DNA from 3 places in the Pectobacterium nicotianae genome. Region 2 is predicted to be linked to each of the others. Evidence: predicted binding sites of a transcription regulator. Region 2 holds the regulator's gene; each other region holds the start of a gene.

The links. The regulator CRP, encoded in region 2, controls carbon source genes, mostly activating them, when cyclic AMP is high. The targets are predictions, from matches to a motif close to ATGTGANNNNNNTCACAT.
Region 1: a site for CRP is predicted at 1,731-1,748, ahead of MYB54_RS21250 (PTS mannitol transporter subunit IICBA). Genes of this name have one in related genera too.
Region 3: a site for CRP is predicted at 1,031-1,048, ahead of focA (formate transporter FocA). Genes of this name have one in related genera too.

The regions. Positions count from the first base shown of each region.
Region 1 is NZ_CP096821.1:4,766,207-4,771,106, reverse strand. Features, by position in the region: gene glyS (glycine--tRNA ligase subunit beta) at 1-468, shown strand, start outside; gene MYB54_RS21255 (DUF3053 domain-containing protein) at 819-1,523, shown strand; gene MYB54_RS21250 (PTS mannitol transporter subunit IICBA) at 1,959-3,866, shown strand; gene MYB54_RS21245 (mannitol-1-phosphate 5-dehydrogenase) at 3,928-4,900, shown strand, end outside.
Region 2 is NZ_CP096821.1:436,285-444,055, reverse strand. Features, by position in the region: gene MYB54_RS01895 (toxic anion resistance protein) at 1-600, shown strand, start outside; gene MYB54_RS01890 (5-bromo-4-chloroindolyl phosphate hydrolysis family protein) at 635-1,648, shown strand; gene MYB54_RS01885 (LysE family translocator) at 1,729-2,331, opposite strand; gene MYB54_RS01880 (hydrolase) at 2,438-3,478, shown strand; gene MYB54_RS01875 (YheU family protein) at 3,475-3,711, shown strand; gene MYB54_RS01870 (phosphoribulokinase) at 3,836-4,705, shown strand; gene MYB54_RS01865 (OsmC family protein) at 4,819-5,226, opposite strand; gene crp (cAMP-activated global transcriptional regulator CRP) at 5,602-6,234, shown strand; gene argD (bifunctional acetylornithine/succinyldiaminopimelate transaminase) at 6,458-7,684, opposite strand.
Region 3 is NZ_CP096821.1:2,886,361-2,891,260, reverse strand. Features, by position in the region: gene pflB (formate C-acetyltransferase) at 1-56, opposite strand, end outside; gene focA (formate transporter FocA) at 114-971, opposite strand; gene ycaO (30S ribosomal protein S12 methylthiotransferase accessory factor YcaO) at 1,410-3,173, opposite strand; gene serC (3-phosphoserine/phosphohydroxythreonine transaminase) at 3,503-4,588, shown strand; gene aroA (3-phosphoshikimate 1-carboxyvinyltransferase) at 4,670-4,900, shown strand, end outside.

The sequences.
Region 1 (4,900 bases), 600 kb from region 2:
TGGTATCAGGAAGAAGGCCACAGCGTGGATACCATCCAGGCGGTATTGGCGCGTCGTCCGACCCGTCCGGCTGATTTCGATGCCCGCGTGAAAGCCGTCAGCCACTTCCGTTCGCTGGATGCCGCCGCGGCGCTGGCTGCGGCTAACAAGCGCGTTTCCAACATTCTGGCGAAGTCTACCGATACGCTGAACGAGAGCGTCAACGCTGCCGTATTGAAAGACGCGGCGGAAATTACGCTGGCAACGCACCTTGTCGTGCTGCGCGACAAACTGACGCCGCTGTTCGCTGAAGGTCGCTATCAGGAAGCGCTGGTTGAGCTGGCCTCACTGCGTGAGCCTGTCGATGCGTTCTTCGATCAGGTAATGGTCATGGCGGAAGATGAGCAGGTTCGAGTGAACCGTCTGACGCTGCTGAGCCAACTGCGTGAGCTGTTCTTGCAGGTTGCGGATATTTCCGTCCTGCAATAACGACAATAGCGTTACGTCATCCCAACCCCCGAGCCGCTTCGCCCGTTCGGGGGTTATTTTTTTCCGCGCCGCAAAGCGTCCCGCCTCACCCCACGGTATCGATTCGTATCGATCCGTATCGACTGACGGCTCCGTTGGTAAAATCCTATCGTCGCTCCGTGTATCTCGATGCTTAAACAATCGGTATTCGTTGTCAGACCTGGCCTTTTTCTGCACAGCCAGCCCGATTCGACTATGCTTATGTCGTAGAAAATCTTGTCATGGAAAATCCGTCGTCAGCGTGTTTTTGTTTGAATAAAGCACGGCTGGCGGGGCAGTAAGCGTAACAGGAGTAGGGAATGAGAAGGCTGATGACGTACCGTTCACGCTGGCTGCTGCCAGTTCTGGTTATTCTGGCGGCATTGCAGCTGGCTGCCTGTGGTGACAGCGAAGCCGATCAGCGGAAGGCATTCGTTGCGTTCCTGCAAAGCGTGCAGTCGCAGCAGGATGGGAAATTGCCGACGTTGACGGAAGAGCAGAAGAAGAATTTTGGCAATTTCACTAACGATTACGCGATCTTAACCACCTTTTCTCAGCAGTTTAATCAGGCGGTGTCTGGCAGTTTAACACCGATGCTGGGGCAAATTTCCCGTATTCGTGTTCCTAAAGACTATCTGACGCAGCGTGATGATCTTCGCCAATCCATCGGGGCAATGAACCTGTTGAGCCAGCATGTGCAGGCGGCGAAAGTGCAGGCGGACAACGCCCATCGGCTGCTAAAACAGCCCGAAGAAGTGCAAATACCCTATGAGCGGTTGTATGCACGCACGGTAATACAGCCTACCAATGCGCTGCTACCCGCCATTCCGAATGCGATTGCCTTCGCACAGAGCCTGATCCAGATCGGCGATTTCCTTCAGGCTCAGGGCGATCAGGCGGTGTTTAATGGCGCGTCTGTGCAATTCCGTACGCCGCAACAGGTGGCGCAATATAACAGCATGGTGGCAGCGTTACCTCTACAGCAGCAGAATTTAATGAATGCGCTCAGAGGAATAACTGGCGTGAACTATCCCTAACCGCGTCGTGCTCCGACGCTTTAGCGATGCGATATGGCAGAGAGGTATTCTGGATAAGATGCGTGTGGCTGGTGAGAGGGTAAAAATAAATTGTGATTAACATCACATAAATAAAACAAATACAGGCATTGAAAGTGTGATTCAAATCACATATAAGGTGCGGTGTTTGTCTAAAAATCTGTTTAGTTTTTCATTTTTAACGGTTTTTTGTGAAGTAAATCACCTATTTGTATCGTTGATGTAGGGTGGTTGTGTGATTTTTGTCACGTTACCGCCATGGAGTTGCGGTATGAAAACAGCGTGTTAGAGTCCGCGCTGCATACAGTAATAATGACGGAAGTCTTCTTGTGGTAATCGGTGTTTTATTGCCACGCCGTCTCACGATAATTACCACGCGCTCTTATTGTCAGCGCGTTTCAATAGGGGTGTGTTTTTATGCTTTCACCAGATATTAAGATCAAGGTGCAAAACTTTGGTCGCTTCCTCAGTAATATGGTGATGCCCAACATTGGCGCATTTATCGCCTGGGGTATTATTACCGCGCTGTTTATCCCTACTGGCTGGTTCCCCAATGCAACATTGGCGAAGCTCGTCGGTCCGATGATTACCTATTTGCTGCCATTGCTGATTGGTTATACCGGCGGACGTCTGGTATTCGGTGAGCGTGGCGGTGTGGTGGGTGCGATTACGACGATGGGTGTGATCGTCGGGACCGATATCCCGATGTTCCTCGGCGCTATGATTGTGGGCCCATTGGGCGGCTGGGCGATCAAACGTTTTGACCGCATGGTCGACGGTAAAATCAAGAGCGGCTTTGAAATGCTGGTCAACAACTTCTCTGCCGGTATCATCGGTATGTTGTTGGCAATCCTGTCGTTTTTGGCGATTGGTCCGCTAGTTGAAGTCTTCTCTCAGGTGCTGGCTTCCGGCGTTAACCTGATGGTACAGAACAACCTGCTGCCGTTTACGTCTATCTTTGTTGAACCGGCGAAAATTCTGTTCCTGAACAACGCCATTAACCACGGTATCTTCTCGCCGCTGGGCATTCAGCAGGCGACGGAAACTGGCAAATCTATTTTCTTCCTGATCGAAGCGAACCCAGGCCCGGGTATGGGCGTGCTGATGGCGTACATGTTCTTCGGTCGTGGTAACGCGAAAGAATCAGCACCGGGTGCGGCGATTATCCACTTCCTGGGCGGGATTCACGAAATCTACTTCCCTTATGTGCTGATGAATCCGCGTCTGATTATCGCGGTGATTCTGGGCGGGATGACCGGCGTGTTTACGCTGAGCGTGCTGGGCGGCGGTTTGGTTTCTCCTGCGTCTCCGGGCTCCATTCTGGCGGTGCTGGCGATGACGCCAAAAGGCGCTTACTTCGCTAACCTTGCGGCCATTGCAGCGGCTTTCGCGGTGTCCTTTATCGTGTCGGCGATTCTGCTGAAAAGCACCAAGCAAAAAGAAGAAGACCTGAGCGACGCAACGCGCCGCATGCAGGAAATGAAAGCGTCTTCTAAAGGTACGGCGACTAACGCGGGTATCAGCGGTGATATGAGCACCGTGCGTAAAATCATCGTAGCGTGTGACGCCGGTATGGGTTCCAGCGCGATGGGTGCTGGTGTGCTGCGCAAGAAAGTTCAGGATGCCGGGCTAACCAACATTTCGGTGACGAACAGCGCGATCAATAGTCTGCCGGACGATGTCGATCTGGTGATTACGCACCGTGACCTGACCGAACGTGCGATGCGTCATGCGCCGCAGGCACAGCACATTTCGCTGACCAACTTCCTTGATAGCGGTCTGTATAGCGATCTGGTAGCACGTCTTACCGCAGCACAGGGTGCCGTGAAGTCTGAAGCCGTCGCGACGCCAGCACCTGCGGTAGCCGACGCACAGACTAACCTGTTCCAACTGGGTGCAGGCAATGTGTTCCTGAATCAGCATGCGACAGACAAAGAGCAGGCAATCCGTTTCGCCGGTGAGCAACTGGTGAAAGGCGGCTATGTCGAGCCTGCGTATGTTGAAGCGATGCTGGAACGTGAAAAGCTGACCTCCACCTATCTGGGCGAATCGATTGCCGTGCCGCACGGTACGATTGAAGCGAAAGATCGCGTGCTGAAAACGGGCGTTGTCTTCTGCCAATATCCTGAAGGCGTTCGCTTTGGCGATGAAGAAGATGAGGTTGCGCGTCTGGTTATCGGTATTGCCGCGCGCAACAACGAACATATTCAGGTCATCACCAGTCTGACCAACGCGCTGGATGATGATGCCGTCATTGAACGTCTGGCACAGACCCAGGATGTTCAGGAAGTACTCGACTTACTCTCCGGTAAAAAGAGTGCCTAATTGATGTGGCTAGGGCCGCCTGCGGGCGGCCTCTTTTTATGTTTTTTTAAGGTTATGTCTCATGAAAGCATTACACTTTGGCGCGGGTAATATTGGCCGTGGGTTTATTGGGAAATTGTTGGCCGATGCCAACGTCGAACTGACATTCGCTGACGTCAATCAGCCGCTGTTGGATGCCCTGAACAGCCGTACAAGCTATACGGTGCGGATTGTCGGCGATAACACGCAGGTTGATACCGTGAGCAACGTTAGCGCCGTTCACAGCGGCAGCCAGGATGCCGTCGCGCTGATTGCCGTTGCCGATCTGGTGACAACTGCTGTGGGGCCGCAGATTCTGGAAAAAATCGCCGGAACTATCGCTCAGGGGCTGGTTAAGCGTCATAACGACGGCAATACCCGGCCGTTGAACATTATTGCCTGTGAAAATATGGTGCGTGGCACTAGCCAGTTAAAACAGCATGTGTTGAAACTGCTGCCGGAAGGCCATCAGGAATGGGTTGTTGAGCATGTGGGATTCGTGGATTCCGCCGTGGATCGCATTGTTCCTCCTTCCGAAGCCGGTAGCGACGATGTGCTGGCGGTGACGGTAGAAACCTTCAGCGAATGGATTGTCGATAAAACCCAGTTCTGCGGTGAGCCGCCAGCGATTCCCGGCATGGAACTGACCGACAACCTGATGGCATTTGTCGAGCGTAAGCTCTTTACGCTGAATACTGGCCACGCGATTACGGCCTACCTCGGCCAGCAGGCGCGCCATCAAACGATCCGCGATGCGATTCTCGACCCGAAAGTCAGAGCCGTGGTCAAAGGCGCAATGGAAGAGAGCGGCGCGGTACTCATCAAACGCTACGGTTTTGATGCGGAGAAACACGCGGCCTATATCAACAAGATTCTCAGCCGTTTTGAAAACCCGCATCTGCACGATGACGTAGAGCGCGTTGGCCGTCAGCCGCTGCGCAAGCTGAGTGCAGGCGACCGTTTGATCAAGCCGCTGCTCGGCACGCTGGAATACCATTTACCGCATGACAACCTGA
Region 2 (7,771 bases):
ATTCAGTCTGGCGATCTGACCGCCGCACAGGAAAAAGCACAGCGCACCAACGACCCGATGGATATGCAGTACGTGCGTGATTTAGTGAGCAACATACAGCGCTTTGAAAGACGACTGCACGACCTGATGATGTCCCGCACCATCGCGATCCAAACCGCGCCGCAAATTCGCTTGATGCAAAGTAATAGCCAGTCGCTCGCCGAGAAAATTCAGAGCAGCATTCTCTCCACAATTCCGTTGTGGAAGAGCCAGATCGTGATGGCGATAACGCTGCATTCACAGCGCAAATCGGCAAAACTGCAAAAAGACGTCTCTGATACTACCAATGCCATGCTGAGAAGAAATGCAGAAATGCTCCAGCTCGGCACTGTTGAAACCGCGCGGGAAGTCGAACGCTCGATTGTGGATATCGAAACCTTACGCGAGGTGCAAAGCCGCCTTCTGAACACCATCGAAGAAACCGTCACGATTGCCAATGACGCCAGAACCCGTCGGGCTGATGTAGAAAAAGAACTAGGCACGATGGAAACGGAGCTAAGAACGCGTCTGGCCGAGATTGCAGCGAACCAACAACACGCGATGCAGCAACGTTCTGCATAAATAATTTCGTTTTGATAAGTGGTCTTCATTGAATATGCAAAACGCATCTTCCCCTCCAGATGAGGGATGGCAAAAGAAACTAGGTCGTTTGTGCCTGACGCTGCTTAAGATCTGGGGATTAGTCTGGGCTGCTTTTATCGTCTCTGCGCTGATCACTATACTGTTTCTAGGTAAATTATATCCAGACCTCATGGCGGACGAAAACGTTCAAACTCGTGTTTTCATCGTGAATGCTTTCAGCTTAATTCTGCTGTGGTACGCCTTTACACGGTCTCAGGTTGACATGATTTGGCCACTTGTGGCTGGCGTAATTTGGTTCATTGCGCATGATGCCCTATTCGTTCTGGGATGGATTGCGGCAGCGTGGTGGATAATCAAAGTATGCTCCGAGATTTCTCATCCTCGTCTTGGCACAGCTATTCAGTTTCTTTTAGTTTTCATCATCATCATGAGCTACACCGATGTGCATAGGTTTGGTGAACACCCGTTCTATAATACGGCCTTCGCCACGTGTATTGTTCTAGGTGCAATGAGCCATTACCAAGGGAAAACTGCTTTCAAAACAAGGAAAGACCAACCCAAAACTCCCATTCCGGCACCAGCCCCTATGTCGTCTAAACCTTCGCAGCCAGTTGTTACACCGCCTGTTCAGAAAGCAATTACGTTTGAGAGCCGTATCGTACGGTTGCAAAACTTACAGAAGCTCCCCACCGAGCTTCTCGACGAACTGAAAATTATCGTTGAGTACGGACAGCTTATTGTCACGTGTATGAAGGAAGATCCCAAGGATGTGGAGCCGGGTACGGCGTTTCTTAATCGTTATCTTCCTGCCGTAGAGAAAATGGCTGGCGAGTTTGTCAGGCTCTCGACCCAATTGGAAAAACACGGCAAATCAGATGATTTTCTGCTGAAGAATGTTACTGCCCTGAAAGCACTCGGTTCCGCCTTTCAACAGCAACACGCACGGCTGCTGGAGAACGATACGTTGGATTTTGATGTCGAACTTAACCTGGTAAATAATCTATTAAAAACAGATGGTTACAAGTAAATCTCTCCGATAATATTCTGCTAACCGTGTAGTTCCTAAGTCGCGAGCGAAAAACCGCTCGCGATTTCATCAACGAAGTATTAATGCCAGATCAACAGCACGCAGGCAGCGGTCAGCAGGCCCATTGATACATTAAAGATAATCCACGCTTTCTTACTGCGCAGCAGTCGCCCAATCATCGTGCCAAACCCAAGCCAGATAACACCGGACACCAGATTGACCAGCACAATCCCGATGCTTATCGCGATAACAGACTGGTTATAGCCTTCCCCCGCCAGACTAAAACTGGCCACCGCGCCCAGCGCCATGAGCCACGCTTTCGGGTTCAGGAATTGCAGCAACCACCCTTGATAAAGCCGGATCGGCTGGGGCGGTGCAATGGACGTTTCCAGACGTTCGTAAGCCGCCGTGGCAATTTTCCACGCCAGCCAGAGCAGATAGGCACTGCCGAGGACTTTCAGAATAAAGTGCAGCGAAGGGTAAATCAGAATCAAACCACCGACACCGAATGCCACCAGCAGCAAAATGCTCTGCATGCCCAGCATGATGCCGACCATCAACCACAGTGAGCGCATAAAGCCAAAATTCGCGCCCGAGGTGGTCAACAGCATATTATTCGGCCCCGGCGTGATGGCCGCTACCCACAAAAACCCCAACATCGAAAGAAATAAACTCAGTTCCATTATTTGTGGGCGCTCCTGACCCAAATGTCGTACCAACTGGCAGCATTGAAGCTAACAGTGTGATATTGATCGTACAAGAGCCGACAACAAGATTTCTATATCCTTTATGTATGACCATTTTCGTCCGCTGAGCGGCGCGCATAATCCACATCTGCAAACGCTATTGCCGCGTCTGATCCGCCGTCATGCGCAATTCTCGCCAGTCTGGCAGCCACTTGAATTGCCGGATGGCGATTTCGTCGATCTGGCCTGGAGCGAAGCCCCCGAACAGGCACGGCACAAACCGCGCGTGGTGCTGTTCCACGGCCTAGAAGGTAGCTTTCATAGCCCCTACGCTCACGGCCTGCTGCATGCCTGTAAGCAGCGCGGCTGGTTGGCCGTCATCATGCATTTTCGTGGATGCAGCGGTAAGCCCAACCGGATGAAGCGCATTTATCATTCCGGCGAAACCAGCGATGCCAGTTATTTCCTGCGCTGGATGCAGGAGACGCTGGGCGATGCCCCTACCGCCGCCATCGGCGTGTCCCTCGGCGGCAACATGCTGGCCTACCTGCTCGCGCAGCAAGGCGAAGCCTGTTCACTGTCCGCGGCCGTTATTGTTTCCGCACCACTGATGCTCGAACCCTGTAGCCGTCGGATGGAACAAGGCTTCTCCCGCGTCTACCAGCACTATCTGCTGCGCCTGTTGAAACAAAACGCCGGCCGCAAGCTGGCGGCTTACCCAGATACGCTGCCAATTCAGTTGCCGCAGCTGAAGCGAATTCGCCAGCTACGCGAGTTTGATGACGTCATTACTTCACGTATCCACGGCTTCCGCGATGCAGCAGACTACTACCGACGCTGTAGCGCTCTGCCGCTGTTGCCTCAGATACGTAAACCGTTGCTCATCATCCATGCGAAGGACGATCCTTTCATGACTTCAGAGGTGATTCCCGATCTGTCGCAGTTACCGTCTAATATTGAGTATCAGCTAACGGAACATGGCGGGCATGTCGGCTTCGTCGGCGGAACGTTGCTGAAACCGGAAATGTGGCTGGAACAGCGCATTCCCAACTGGCTTAGCCCATTTTTGGACCAGGCCAGCGACTCTTTTCCTTCAGGAACCGTTTTTACTCAGGAACCCTTTGAATCAGGAAACATAGCGTGATTATTCCCTGGCAACAGCTCGATCCAGAAACGCTGGATAACATCATCGAATCTTTCGTTCTGCGGGAAGGCACCGATTATGGCGAACAGGAGCGTTCGCTGGCGCAGAAAGTGGAAGATATCCGCGGCCAACTCCAGTCTGGCGAGGTGGTGTTGGTGTGGTCTGAGTTGCATGAAACCCTCAATATCATGCCGCGTAACCAGCTCAATTCCGGAGGTCATGCCCCCTATTGAGCATGCCGAAAGTCGTGAAAGAACGCGCCAAACATGCTAACAATGATGACAATTACGTCTTTTTTGAGGATGCGCGCAGGCCTTCGGTCTACGCGGGCATCGCGATCACGGAGTCACGCACCTTATGTCACATCAGCATCCGATTATTGCGGTTACCGGCTCCAGCGGAGCGGGAACCACGACAACCAGTCTGGCCTTCCGTAAGATTTTCCAGCAGTTTGATCTGCGTGCCGCCCAGTTAGAAGGCGATAGCTTTCACCGCTATACCCGCCCGGAAATGGATATGGCGATTCGTAAAGCGCGTGATTCAGGGCGCCACATCAGCTATTTCGGCCCGGAAGCGAATGATTTCAGCCTGCTGGAACAGTCGTTTATCGAATATGGCCTGCACGGGCGCGGCCAGACGCGTAAATACCTTCATACCTACGATGAAGCAATTCCCTATAATCAGGTTCCCGGAACGTTCACGCCGTGGGAGCCAATGCCGGAACCCACCGACATCCTGTTCTATGAAGGGCTCCACGGCGGCGTAGTCACAGAGCAAAATGATGTGGCACAGCATGTGGATTTACTCGTCGGCGTGGTGCCGATCGTCAACCTGGAATGGATTCAAAAGCTGATTCGTGACGTTAATGAGCGCGGCCACTCGCGTGAAGCGGTGATGGATTCCGTCGTCCGCTCAATGGAAGATTACATCACCTATATCACGCCACAGTTCTCTCGCACACACATCAACTTCCAGCGTGTGCCTACCGTAGACACCTCCAATCCGTTCGCCGCCAAATCGATTCCATCACTGGACGAAAGCTTCGTCGTGATTCATTTTCAGGGATTGGACAATATTGATTATCCCTATCTGCTCGCCATGTTGCAGGGTTCCTTTATCTCCCACATCAACACGCTGGTCGTTCCCGGCGGGAAGATGGGATTGGCGATGGAATTAATCATGGCGCCGCTGGTACAGCGGTTAATTGAAGGGAAAACCATCGAATAAGCATCGAGATACACGGGGCGACCACAGGGGTGAGGCCTCCCTACGAGAACCTCCCCCTGTGTTTCCCCTAATAACAGGCTTAAGTGACCAGAATGAGTGCCCAGAGAAAGGGATTATTCCAGTACTCTAATTTCGTGGCTGTGCGTTACCTCAACGGCTTTACCCAGCATCAGTGCCACAGAGCAGTATTTTTCCGCCGACAGTGCGACGGCTCGTTCAACAACTTTGTCGGTCAATCCTTTTCCCGTCACGATAAAATGCAGATTGATGTGGGTAAATAAACGCGGCGCGTCAGACCGACGCTCTGACGTTAATTTCACTTCACAATCCGCTACATCGTTGCGGCCTTTTTGCAGAATCGATACCACATCAATCGCACTGCATCCCCCCACAGACATCAGCACCATTTCCATCGGACTGGGCGCTTTATCACCGGAATTGCCGTCCATCAATATCTGATGTCCTGATGCGGATTCGCCCAAAAACGTTAAGCCTTCAACCCATTTTACCCGTGCCTGCATGATGCCTCTCCACTAAAAATTTTTTGAAAATTTATACCGTTACTGTACAAAAACCAGCGTTAATCAGCGCTTTGTCATGCTGAAGCGAGACAACACAAGACACGTCCTTAAAGCTGTGTTAAAACGAAAATAGAATAGACCTTTTCTGGACAAACCCAGAAACGAAGAAGATGATGACCTGGCCAGACATACCCCAGCCACGTTTACGGTGCGGCAAGGCAGCAACCGGAAAATAAAGGGTACAGTGGTTTCAGTATATTCCCTGACGTCATTCTGCCTAGACTGAATTTTATTTTTTTAGCAGTTAAACACGCCGTACAGGGAACTCTGACCCCTGTAATTTGCGCAGTGAATTACAACAGAGGATGATAGCGAATGGTTCTCGGCAAACCGCAAACAGATCCAACTCTCGAATGGTTCCTTTCCCATTGTCATATTCACAAGTATCCATCGAAGAGCACGCTGATTCACCAAGGTGAAAAAGCAGAAACGCTTTACTACATCGTGAAAGGCTCTGTCGCAGTGCTAATCAAAGATGAAGAAGGCAAGGAAATGATTCTTTCCTACCTCAATCAGGGCGATTTTATCGGCGAGCTCGGCCTGTTTGAAGAAGGTCAGGAGCGCAGCGCCTGGGTGCGGGCAAAAACTGCCTGTGAAGTGGCTGAAATTTCCTATAAAAAATTCCGCCAGCTCATCCAGGTTAACCCGGATATCCTCATGCGTCTGTCTGCGCAAATGGCCAGCAGACTTCAGGTTACCTCTGAGAAAGTCGGCAACCTCGCCTTCCTTGATGTGACCGGCCGTATTGCCCAAACCCTACTCAACCTGGCCAAACAACCTGATGCCATGACGCATCCAGATGGCATGCAAATAAAAATTACCCGTCAGGAAATTGGGCAAATCGTTGGCTGCTCGCGTGAAACCGTGGGCCGCATTCTGAAAATGTTAGAAGACCAGAACCTGATCTCTGCACACGGTAAAACGATTGTCGTTTACGGCACTCGCTAAGCCCCTGTCGCTGTACCCTACCAATAAAAAAGCGTGAAGCCTCGGCCTCACGCTTTTTTTATGGCGAGCTTCCTGCTCACCACCCTACGGGTCGTTGCTAACGCAACGCTGAAAAACGTTCCCTGCGTTTTTTTATGGCGTGCCATCCCTGGCCGCCACCCTAACGGGCCGTCGCAAGCGACGTTGAAAAACGTTCCCTACGTTTTTTTATGGCGTAACGTAATCAGTTTGCTGCGTTAACGACCTGCGCGACGGCTTTAGCGAATTTCGCCATCCCCTGCGCAATATCATCTTCATCAATGATCAACGACGGTACAAAGCGGATCACATTCGGCCCAGCCATCAGCACCATAAGCCCCTGAGACGTTGCCGCCGCCAGAAACTCGCCCGCACGACCATGCCATTGCGGTTTCAGTTCTGCACCCAGCAGCAAACCCATACCGCGAACCTGTTCGAATACACCGAACTGCTGATTGATTTTCTCAAGCTCACTGACAAAGCGATCGTGGCGATCCGCCACGCCTGACAGCACTTCTGGCGTATTGATAATATCCAGCGCGGCTTCCGCCACCGCACAGGCCAGCGGGTTGCCGCCATAGGTGGTGCCGTGTACCCCAACCGTCATGGCCGATGCGATCTCTTCCGTCGTCAGCATTGCACTAATTGGGAAACCACCGCCCAGTGCTTTAGCCGTTGTGAGAATATCCGGCGTAATGCCGTAGTGCATGTAGCTGAATAGTTTGCCAGTACGCCCCATTCCGCTCTGCACTTCATCAAACACCAGCAGCGCCTTGTGCTGATCGCACAGATCGCGAACGCCTTGTAAAAATTCAGGCGTAGCAGGCGTAATCCCCCCTTCACCCTGAACCGGTTCCAGCACGACTGCACAGGTATGATCGTCCATCACCGCTTTAACAGCAGCCAGATCGTTGAAGGGTACATGAACAATATCGGCAGGCTTAGGCCCGAAGCCATCGGCATATTTAGGCTGTCCGCCGACCGAAACGGTGAACAGCGTCCGACCATGGAATGCATTGTAGAAGGAGATGATCTTGGTTTTATACGGACTATGGCGTTTAACCGCATAGTGACGCGCCAGCTTAAAGGCAGCTTCGTTGGCCTCGGCACCGGAGTTAACAAAGAACACACGGTCGGCAAAAGTCGCATCAATCAATTTGCTGGCGAGGCGCAACGCAGGCTCATTAGTGAAAATATTGCTGGTATGCCACAGCTTTTCACCCTGCTGCTGCAACGCATTCACCAATGCAGGATGACAGTGACCCAGCGCCGTAACCGCAATACCGCCGGAGAAATCGATATACTCGCGACCGTCCTGATCCCAGACGCGGCTCCCTTTACCTTTCACGGGTACAAACTTCGCGGGTGCATAAACTGGCAAAATCACTTTATCGTGAGTATCCCGTGTCACTGCTTTCTGCTCTGCTGCCATTTGCTGCCTCACTCTGCTGTCCATCATATCGGAATGAAAATATAGTCACTAAATATGCATAAAAAATCAATTTCAGGCAATATTAAA
Region 3 (4,900 bases), 2.4 Mb from region 2:
TCACCTTTGCTAAAGCCTTGCCATGCATTGGCCAATTTTTCATTCAGCTCGGTCATTTTACACCTACCTTTGATATGGATTTCTTAAAACCCGACGTTGCGGCCGATTGCACCTTAGTGCTTGTCTCCACCGCGCAAATAAATTACCCAATATGTCAAACCGACCATTACGCCGCCGCCGATGATGTTCCCCAGAGTTACAGGGATCAGATTATCGGTAATGAAGTGGCTAACGGTTAAATGTTCAAATTGAGACGGCACCATGCCAATGGCATTCCAGAATTCCGGGGCCGCAAAATTTTTGATAACGATGCCCATAGGAATCATGAACATGTTGGCGATACTGTGTTCAAAGCCGCTGGAAACGAACATGGCGACAGGCAGAATCATGGCAAACATTTTGTCTGTAAGCGTACGGCCGGAATAGCTCATCCACACGGCCAGACAAACCAGCAAGTTGGCCAGAATCCCCAGACACAGCGCTTCAACAAACGTGTGTTCAAGTTTGTGTTCAGCTGTTTGCAGGACGTTAAGACCCCACGCACCTTTTGCGACCATATGCTCTCCCGAGAACCAGATAAGTCCAACGAAGAAAAGCGCGCCAATCAGGTTGCCGACATAGACATTTGCCCAGTTACAGGCTAGTTGCTTCCAGGTAATACGTCCACTGGCTTTGGCAATCACGATGAGAACGGTTGAGGTAAACAAGTCTGCGCCGCAGACGACCACCAACATAAGGCCAAGGGAGAAACAGATACCACCGATCAATTTCGCGATACCGAAAGGCATCGTCGCGGTTCCAGTGGTGGCCGTAATATAAAAGACGAAGGCGATCGAAATAAACACACCCGCTGTGATCGCTAAATAAAACGTCGTACACGGTTGTTTAGTAGCTTTATAGACTCCGGCATCTTCAGCAACTTTTGCCATCGCAGCCGGGAGTAATAGAGTAAAGGGGTTGTCAGCTTTCACACTAACTCTCTCTTAAAAATTATCAGCGTTGAGATACTAACAAAGCAGTATACGGTAAAATTTGACGTGGATCATATTGCAAGAAATTAACAGGTCAGCAAGCAGGGTGGGATAGGGTGATTTAGCAGTTAATATATTGAATTTTATAATAAAAAAATATTTTAAATTTTATAAAAAGAGTTGAATGGTATACGTTAAACCTACCGATTTAGCGTTAATAAAAATCATGTTTTGTAGAATTTCAGTACCACCTTGTCGATGTAATTTAATTAAAACTTCACCATTTAATAACAATGTTCTGATTATGCATTACGAATAATAAATATTGCCCTTTGGCTAATAAAATAGCCCTTTAAAATAAAGGGCTATTCTCGGTGACTATTTGCACTCGATCGCACTCATCGATATAAGACGCGTGCTGACTTCATCATTCTGGCATTATTTTGCTTGCCAATAACGACGTTTCGCCTGTTGCAGTTTTTCATAGGCTGCCAGCAGCGACTGGTGCGCAGGTAAAGAAGTGAAGGTGTCATCGACGGCAAACAGACCATAGAAGCACGCTTCTCCAGCAACAGCAGCGCTAGCGGCATCGACGGTCTCACTGCCGTACATTTTGGTAAAGGCATCGTAATATTCTGCCGGATCGCGCTCAGGCTCTTGCGCCAGTAACAGCAGCGTTTGCAGGCAACGGTAGTAGTTGCTGCGCTGTGCCGTAAAGACGGAGTCGTTGAAGTCCTGCGTCCACTCTGTCCAGCTTAATGCCTGATCCAGATCGCCGCCGGCCAGTGCCAGCATGGCTTTTAGTTCGCCAACGCGCAGCGTAAACCAGCCATTATCTTTTCCGGTGGCAATGCCGAGCAGCTCGCGTACGCGGGTGAAATCGTCCAGCCCTTCGTCATCCAACTGTTGCAACAGCGCCAGATAGTCTTCTTGTTCCCATTTACTGTCAGGCAGCGCCAGCAGCGTGTCACGCAGGTGAGCGCCCATGCTGTTATTGGCTAACAACAGATCGTCGGCAGGGTAGATGTCTGACATTCCCGGCACAATGATGCGGCAGGCATAAACAGACAGATGCTCATAGTCAGCAATGTAGACTTCTTTATCTTCCTGCTTGAAGATCGCCATCAACGTAGCGAATTCTTCTTCCGTCGACCCTTTAAAGCTCCAGTCGGCAAATTCATAATCCGCTTCTTTCTTGAACATATCCCAGGAGATCAGACCGCTGGAATCGATAAAGTGGGTTTCCAGATTGGCGTGCTCGGCCACTTCCTCATCATCGAACGTCGGCGGCGTGAACACGTCCAAATCTTTCAGGCCGCGACCTTGCAACAGTTCGGTGACGGTACGCTCCAGCGCCACGCCGAAGTCAGGGTGTGCGCCGAAGGAGGCAAAGCAGGTGCCGTTAGCCGGGTTAAACAGCACCACACAGATGACCGGATATTTCCCGCCCAGTGAGGCATCGTAAGAGAAAATCGGGAAACCTTCTTTTTCCAGCGTTGCAATCGCTTCGACCACGCCAGGGTAGCGGTTCAGCACCTCTTGCGGAATTTCTGGCAGGCTGATGGATTCGGCAATGATGCGGTTTTTGATGCTGCGCTCAAACACTTCAGACAGCCCCTGAACGCGGGCTTCGTTGGCGGTGTTACCTGCGGACATCCCGTTAGAAACGTACAGGTTACCGATGATGTTCATCGGAATATAGACAGTTTGCTGATCGGACTGACGCGTAAATGGCAGCGCGCAAATGCCTCTGTCGGCATTGCCGGATTGCAGATCGATCAGATCGCTGGCGCTCAGTTCCTGCTCAGGATCGTAAAACTGGTGCAGACGGGCATCCAGAATACCTTCCGGCAACGCATCATCTTCTGGAATAGGGAACCATTTTTCATTCGGGTAGTGAACGAAATCGCCGTTAGCGATGCTTTTGCCGAGATAGAAGTCAGCAAAGAAATAGTTGGTGGACAGACGTTCGAAATACTCGCCTAACGCAGAGGCCAGCGCCGCTTTCTTACTGGCACCTTTACCGTTAGTGAAGCAGAGCGGGCAATCGCGGTCTCGAATATGGACAGACCAGACGTTTGGCACCGGGTTCAGCCATGACGCTTCTTCGATGTTAAACCCCAGGTCCTGGAGCTGTTGTTGAAAACGGGCGATGGAATCTTCCAGGGCGGCGTCTTTGCCTGGGATAAACGTTTGAGTCATGGTGTTCACTCTTATCGAGATTAGCGGAAGCGGCATGATACGGATTTTTCTGTTCAGACTCTATTTATTCATAACCGATCGGCAACAGTGAAAAAGAACAGACTGCGTAACGTGCCGTTTTGCATAATGAAAGCGCAATAAGCGTTGCAGCCGCGATGGACGAGTGATAAAACCGATAGCAGGGTAAAAGTAGTGTGGTTATGGCGGTCGTTCCGTTATAACTACTATCTTGTAACAGCGGTATTTTTATAACCGTCAGGTTTATAAAAATGGTATTTGTAACAACGGTGATAAAAAGAGCCGCTATTTTTCAGGTGTGGTGAGGGGAAATGACTCAGATTTTTAATTTTAGCGCCGGTCCAGCAATGCTGCCGGTTGAAGTACTGCGTCGTGCTGAACAGGAATTGTGTAATTGGAATGGCCTGGGCACATCGGTTATGGAAATCAGCCACCGCAGTAAAGAGTTTATGCAGGTTGCCGCTGAATCCGAACAGGATCTGCGTGATTTGCTGAAAATCCCCTCCAACTACAAAGTGCTCTTTTGCCACGGCGGTGCTCGTGCGCAATTCGCCGCAGTGCCATTAAATCTTCTGGGCGAACGCTCAACGGCCGACTACATCGACGGCGGATATTGGGCGCACAGCGCAATCAATGAAGCAGAAAAATACTGCACGCCTAACGTGATTGACGTGAAAACGCGCGTGGGCGAACTGCGCGGCATTAAGCCGATGCGTGAATGGAAATTGTCTGATGACGCGGCGTTTGTGCATTACTGCCCGAATGAAACCATTGACGGTATTGCGATCGAAGAAGAGCCGGACTTTGGCGATAAAATTGTGGTCGCCGACTATTCTTCCAGCATCCTGTCTCGTCGTATTGATGTCAGCCGTTACGGCGTGATCTATGCCGGTGCGCAGAAAAATATCGGCCCTGCCGGCCTGACGCTGGTTATCGTACGTGAAGATTTGCTGGGCAAGGCGCGCCGTGAGCTGCCATCGATTCTGGATTACCAGGTTCTGGCGGACAATGACTCCATGTTCAATACGCCACCGACCTTTGCCTGGTACCTGTCCGGTATGGTCTTCAAATGGCTGAAAGAGTACGGCGGTCTGGCTGAAATGGAAAAACGTAACCAGGAGAAGGCCGAGCTGCTGTATAGCGCGATTGACGGTAACGATTTCTATCGTAATGACGTCGCGGTAGCGAACCGTTCTCGCATGAATGTGCCATTCCTGTTGGCGGATTCTGCGCTGGATAAAGTCTTCCTGGAAGAATCAGTCGCTGCAGGTCTGCACGCGCTGAAAGGCCATCGCGTAGTAGGCGGCATGCGTGCCTCTATCTACAATGCGATGCCGTTGGAAGGCGTGAAAGCGCTGACGGAATTTATGGCTGACTTCGCTCGTCGCCACGGTTGATTCAGACCGCCCCTCGATACATTTTGATCAGCCCCGGACTTTCCGGGGTTTTTATGTCCACGTTGAAAGAATAGGCTTTACATGCAGGAATCCCTGACGCTACAACCCATCAAACTGATTAACGGCACCCTTAACCTTCCTGGCTCAAAAAGTGTCTCTAACCGTGCGCTGTTGCTGGCGGCCTTGGCTGAAGGAAAGACCCGGCTGACTAACCTGTTAGACAGTGACGATGTCCGCCATATGCTTACCGCTCTAACGGCGTTGGGAGTGGACTACCACCTGTCGTCTGACCGGACGGTGTGTGAGATTACC